Linked DNA regions of Companilactobacillus allii. The protein of the gene in region 1 interacts with the protein of each later gene in a pairwise test. Links are inferred from orthologs where the notes say so. Each region holds a gene or a part of one and is shown on either strand. Other genes may lie near its edges. The genes, in order: BTM29_RS12545 and recJ.

The links.
Region 2: the proteins of BTM29_RS12545 (region 1) and recJ interact in binary tests that used the Escherichia coli proteins (3 or more experiments, as listed by UniProt). The link is inferred for Companilactobacillus allii from one-to-one orthologs.

The regions. Positions count from the first base shown.
Region 1 is NZ_CP019324.1:4,031-7,366, reverse strand. Bases 140-3,138 are described here. They hold BTM29_RS12545 (type IA DNA topoisomerase), read right to left. Parts: upstream 2,469-3,138; coding sequence 810-2,468; downstream 140-809. Other genes in these bases: mobQ (MobQ family relaxase), read right to left, coding at 2,443-3,138; BTM29_RS12550 (hypothetical protein), read right to left, coding at 472-687. Outside these bases: more of mobQ, read right to left, coding at 3,139-3,336.
Region 2 is NZ_CP019323.1:1,835,791-1,839,146, forward strand. Bases 90-3,108 are described here. They hold recJ (single-stranded-DNA-specific exonuclease RecJ), read left to right. Parts: upstream 90-455; coding sequence 456-2,762; downstream 2,763-3,108. Other genes in these bases: BTM29_RS09000 (class A sortase), read left to right, coding at 90-390; BTM29_RS09010 (adenine phosphoribosyltransferase), read left to right, coding at 2,784-3,108. Outside these bases: more of BTM29_RS09000, read left to right, coding at 1-89; more of BTM29_RS09010, read left to right, coding at 3,109-3,302. UniProt on the Escherichia coli protein: Single-stranded-DNA-specific exonuclease.

The DNA.
Region 1 (3,336 bases):
TGAGATAGTCCTTGAATGCATTATACAAGCTCGTCACATTCTGATGATCGGCCAAATTTTCTTTGACAAAGTCTTTAGCGCTTAGGACAGGGTCACCACTAGTTTGTGCCACGTCGAAGATGGGCAGGTAACGATAACCAACAATGGCCCGTTCGTCGGTAGTATCAAGTCGCTTTTGTTCAGCAGGTGTTAATTTCTTAATAATCGGTGCCGCAATTCGAATGGACTTAGCGCCCTTATTAACGGTGCGGTTAAAATCTGTTTGCCATTGCTTAAATCCCGCGACCTGGGTCGCTTGCGGATTTAAGCATAAATCAAATCAATGTTTCTGGCGCTATAATGATGGAATTTAGCCAAGGTATTGAGGTACTTTTTAAATTGGCCACTATCAGTTAATTTTAGGATTTGTTGTTCAGCCTGGGCAACCAATTGTGCTTTCCAGGCTTTAACGTCTGCTTTACTCGGCATTGTCTACCCCTCCTCATCTTCAAAAATATCATTCAATGTCGGCAATGATCTTATTTGAATCGAGGTCGTGCCATAAAGGGCAACGTAACCGTCAGATAATTTTTGCCAAGCTACTTGATAATAAGCGCCGTTACCAGTGATTTCCTTTAAATACTTGTAGGGTTCTTTAGCCTGCAGAACAGGTAATTCACTCCCAATGACTGCTAATTCGTTATCCATATTTATGATCTCCTTTGTTTTGCTAATCTTACCCGTTATTTAGGTTTACTTTTGGGGTTGTAAAAGTGAACCTAAATGACGGGTTCACCAACCGGAACAACGTGAAGGGCGGTAGACAGGATCTAATCAAAATCAAAACTTAATTTATGGCCGTCAAGCTTTAACTTGGCGTCAAACGGCTTTCCCTTTTTGTTCTTGAATCCCTTTAGTTTGCTGGTTTCACCCTTGGTGACTAAGGCTTTGATCGCAGTTTTACCAAGGGTTTTGCTGCTCCATTTCTTGGGTAAGGTAAAGTCTTCGCCTTGCTTAGGCTTCACAATGTAAAACTTCTGTTTATTTAAAACGGTCGCTTGCGGCGTTTCTAAGAATACTTCGGCGGCTTTTTGCGTTTGCTGTTGGTGATCGATTTGTTGCTTAATGGCTGAACTGCCAGTCAATTGCTCGGGGACATCAGCAATCAATTTTGCCACGAACTTTTTGATTTGGCTCAAAAAGTTATCCGGGGTGCGTTCTTCGGTACTGATTTGTTGTAACGCTTGCTCCCATTTAGCCGTCATTTCTGGGCTAGTTAGCAAGGGTTCGAGTTCGACCGCTTTACATAAAGTAGTTCCCGCTTCACTGACGTGGAGCTTGTTCTTTTCAGTAAACAAATAGCCGCGTTTTTTTAACACTTCCAGCACATTGGCCCGGGTCGCACTTGTCCCAATGCCTTGCACATCTTTGAGAATCGCCTGGGCTTCTTCATCATCAAGCGTTTTGCCGGCTGTCTTCATTGCCGTAATCAGGGTACCTTCGGTAAATGGCACGGGTGGGGTCGTTTCTTTTTGCGGTGTTTGCAGATTTGCTTGAACCTGATCGCCCTGATGAACGAGTGGTAAGGTGGCTGTTTCTTGCTGGTCGGCTTTGTGATCATCAAATAAAGCTTGCCAGCCTTGCTTAGTTGGGACCTTACCGGTTGCTTTAAAATTGGCGGCACCAACTTGGGTGATAATGGTGGTTTCCTCGTACTCGTACGGATCAGCAAACATCGCTAACGTCGTTTTTAAAACTAAGTCATAGACTTGTTGCTGTAATTTAGGTAAGCTGGCTAGTTTCTCTTTAGTCGGCACAACTTTAGTCATGATAATGGCGTAATGTTCTTCAACCTTTTTCCCATTGACGTAACGTTTATTTGGGGTTGTATTGGTTACAGCGACTTGCTTAGAGACTAAACCCAGATACTTCGTCAGATTAGCCACTAAGTACTCAAATTCTTCATCAGTTATATAAGCACAATCGGTGCGGGGGTAACTCAACAACTTGGCTTCATATAAACTTTGAATGGCTGCTAAGGTTTGGCTGGCGCTGGCGTGATAACGTTTATTCATGGCACTTTGCAGACTGGATAGTGAGAATAGTTGGGGACTAGCACGCTTTTTAGCCTGTTTTTGGACGTCCTTGATTAAACCGCCCTGTGAGCCTTTCTGAACGTGTTTAGCTTGCATGAATGTCATTAGCCCTGTTTCATCTTTAAATCGCTGATAGGGGTCTAATTTTGCGACGAATTTTTGCTGATTAGCAAGAATTTCAGCATTTAGTTCAAAATAGGGTTCCGGCTTAAAGTTTTTGATTGCCTGGTCTCTTTGATAAACCATATACAAAGTTGGCGTCTGTACTCGACCAATCGAGTACACCCCGCGCACCCCGTTTTGTCTTAATAGCAAGGTGTATAAAGGGCTGCCATTCATTCCAATTAACCAATCGCTAATTTTGTGATTACAAGTGCATGCCCCCATCTTCATGCCGGTTTCGAGTTTGGTGTTGCCGCTGCTTTTTCGTCATTTCCCACTCGGTTTCTTTTAAGCCGCGTTCTTGTTTTTGCCGTTGGTAATCTTCATCACGAGCATATAGGGCGGTCATGATTGCGTTACTAAAGGCCGTCTTTAAGTAATAGTCTGGACTAACCGGCTTGTAGTTCAGTGGTTGATAATGTCCGATATTTGCTTTTCTGTATTGATCGTCCTTATCTTGTTGCTCTTTTAACTGCTTTTGGATTTTCTCGATTTGACTGTTCTTAATCGTTGGATCGACTTTGCATTCGCCAAAAAAGAGTTGTTTAGTGCCATCATGCTTTAAAACCCGTTGTAAGTGATGATTTTCTAACTGATCTAAGCTAAGCTGTCCCGACAAATAAGCTAACCCTAATTGATGTTCTTGGGTACTGAAAACCTGTGGTGGATTTGCTTGCCATTGTTCCATTGTTTCGACTTTTAATGGCTTTAAAGTTGGATCATAGTACATCACGGCTGTGTAAGCCTGTTCCTGTTTAACTAGTGAAAGATCATCTAAATCACCATTAGGAAAGGCTCTTTTCAATACTTCATGGTATTGCGTTTGAATAACTTGCTTAACAGCCATGATTGTTCGCAAATCTTTGACTGCGCGAGTAATCTTTTGCTGTTCGGTTGGTGAATACTTTTCTAGTAGACCTTGATCAACGTGTTCTAGACTTTCTAAGCTATCATCATGAATCATCAGCGTATATTTCAGTTCGATTTTGACTTCCTTTTCCTGTTGCATTAATAACTTCCAGCCAACGTATGGCCGTTTGGTAAAGGTCAATAATTGTTGGGTCAACAAATCATCACGAATGTTCATTAAACGTTCGTT
Region 2 (3,356 bases), on another replicon or contig:
TTGTATCTTCCTATTGTAAAGGGATTAAGTGATGATTCTCTTTCAACTGGTGGCGGTACAATGAAAAAAGACGAAAAAATGGGGCAAAACAATTATGCACTAGCCGGTCATTATATGACTAATAAGGGTGCTTTGTTCTCACCACTCGAAAATTCTCAAATTGGTGATAAAGCATATATTACCAATATGAAACGAGTTTATACTTATAAGATTTTTTATAAAAAAATTGTTCCACCAACCGCGGTGTACTTGTTAGATGATACCAAAGGTCAAAAACTTTTAACATTGATAACTTGTGCTGACGGTGGTACTAATCGTTGGGCTATTCAAGCCACATTAGTAAGTAGTGTTCCAGCAAATAAAGCGACACTTTCAGTATTCTCTAAATAAGTCATGTTGTGGCTTATTTTTTTTTTTGAAATACTGTTATAATGATTTAGTTAGTAGGTGATGTAGTGGTATTAATCAATTGGGAAAAACGAAAAAATCCCACTAAAGAAGAGATTTCAAATTTTTCATCTGAAAATGATGTAAGCCAAATTCTTGGTGAATTATTAATGTCTAGAGGATTAACAAAAAAGGCCGATATCGGTGACTTTATTCATACTGATATTGCTGGTTTACAAGATCCGTTTGGATTACATGACATGGATAAGGCATTAGATATTATTGATCAAGCCATTCAAAATGAAAGTAAAATCGCCATCTACGGAGATTACGATGCTGATGGTGTTACCAGTACTTCTATTATGAAATTGACACTGCAGAGATTAGGTGTGAAGCCGATATTTTATATTCCGGATCGTTTCAAAGATGGATACGGTCCTAACTTAGATGTATATAAATTCTTGGCTGATCAGAATATTGATTTGCTTATTACTGTAGATAATGGTGTTAGTGGTAAAGAACAGATTAAGTATTTGAAGGATCGTGGCATTAAAGTCATTGTTACAGATCATCATGATTTACCGGATGAATTGCCGGAAGCAGACGCAATCGTCCATCCAACTATCCCAGGATTTGAGTATACGTGTCCTTATCTTTCTGGAGCTGGAGTTGCATTCAAAATTGCTGATGCATTACTTGGTGATGATGCTTTAGATTTGATTGATATAGCCGCCATTGGTACTATTGCTGATTCTGTGCCACTATTAGGTGAGAACCGTGTCATTGTTACAGAGGGCTTGAAACGCATGGCTGACAACAAGCATGTTGGTCTAAGTGCATTGATCGAGAAGTGTGATCTTAAAATCAATCAAATGACAGAAGAAGATATTGGTTTCAAAGTTGCTCCTAGAATCAATGCATTGGGACGCTTAGCAAATGCTTCTTCAGGAGTTGAATTGTTGACTACTGGGGATGAATCGTTTGCTAAAGAGATTGTTGATGAAACAGAAGACATTAATAGTAAACGACAAGACTTAGTCGCCTTTGCTTTTGATGATTCACAGGTACAAATTAAGGAACAAAAGAATAGTGGTGTCTTGGTTCTTAAAAGTGATAAGTGGCATCAAGGTATTTTAGGAATCGTTGCTAGTAGGGCCGTTGAACAAGAACATAAGCCAACACTGGTTCTTCAATATGATGAGGATTCTGGATTGTACAAAGGTTCTGGTAGAAGTCCTGAGGGATTCAACTTATTTGATGCATTGAATGCTCATAAAGAATTATTTGCAGGTTTTGGAGGACATGCACAAGCCTGTGGCTTTTCAATCGGTAAAGATGAATTAGAAAAACTAGTTCCTTTGTTGCAAACGGAACCAGAAAAGCAAAACTTTGATCCAACTGGTCCAATGACTAAGTTATATGATCTGAATCTTAATATTAGTGATTTGAATTTTGATTTGATTAAAGAGATTGATCAATTAGCTCCGTTTGGAATGGGTAATCCTAAGCCAGTAATTAAGTTATCTAATGTGTCGTTATCAGAGCCTAGATCAATCGGTAAAGATGGTACTCATTTGAAGACTGATGTCGTTGACAAAAATCATAAAATCGGTGCCATTGGTTTTGGAATGTATTCAAAGATTGATTCTTTAAATACGAATGCTTGTGACGTTTATGGTGAGCTAGGAGTCAATGAATGGCGTGGACGTAAGAACTTGCAGTTGATGTTGGATGATTTTCAGGCATCCGCTGAGGGTATGAAAATTAACCAGATGAGTGATATATATATTGATTATCGAAATAAACAAATATCTGGTTCGATTTTGAATAAATTCGATGCAATAGTCTTCTTCAATGAAACTTATTATGAGGCTGCTAATCGAGCACATCCACAAGTTAAGTTGATTATGTACAACGATAGTTTTAGTGGACAAAATGTATTGGTATATGATCGTCCACATAATTTGGATTTATTTAAAGAATTTATAAGTAAGAATAGTTTTGAACATGTTGCATTATATTTCCATACCGACCTGACTAGTCGCTATTTAGGACCTGATATGTCAGCGATGAAGAACTTCTTGAAGTATCTATATACTCATCAAAATGTGAAAGCAGATGGGATGGAATTGGTCGCAGAATATTTGCAATATAAAAAATCTGATATAGATTTCTATTTAAAAGTGTTTTTAGAGCTAGATTTTGTTAAAATAGTAGATGGCTTTGTTGAAAAAGCTAATGCTTCACAACAACGCGAATTGATTGAATCTCCAACATATCTTAAGAGATTACAACGCAATGATGTTGAAAAAATATTAATTGAATCCGACTTTGACAGTCTCTTGTCTTGGATAAGCGATTTTTGCCATAGTTAGATTGAATGGAGAAATTAAAAGATGGATATTGATTTTAAGAAATACGTTGCTAATGTTCCGGATTTTCCAGAACCAGGTGTACTATTTCGTGACATTTCACCATTAATGTTGGACGGTAAGGCATATGCCGCTGCCACAGATGAAATAGTTGAATATGCTAAGAGTCGTGGAGCAGAAATGATTGCTGGACCCGAAGCTCGTGGATTTATTGTTGGGTGCCCTGTAGCCTATAAATTAGGCGTTGGATTTGCCCCAGCACGTAAAAAGGGAAAGTTGCCTCGTGAAACTGAATCTGTTACTTACGATTTGGAATATGGACAAAGTTCACTTTATATGCAAATGGATGCAGTTAAACCAGGTCAAAAAGTATTAGTAGTTGATGATTTGATGGCAACTGGTGGTACATTAGCCGCAACTATTGATTTAGTTGAAAAACTTGGTGGTATAGTTGTTGGAACTGCATTCTTGATTGAATTAAAAGATCTACATGGCCGTGATAAAATTAAAGGCTATGATATGTTTACATTGATGCAGTATTAATATTATAATAATAAAGGCACATGCCTTTTATTATGGAGAGTTGGCAGAGTGGTA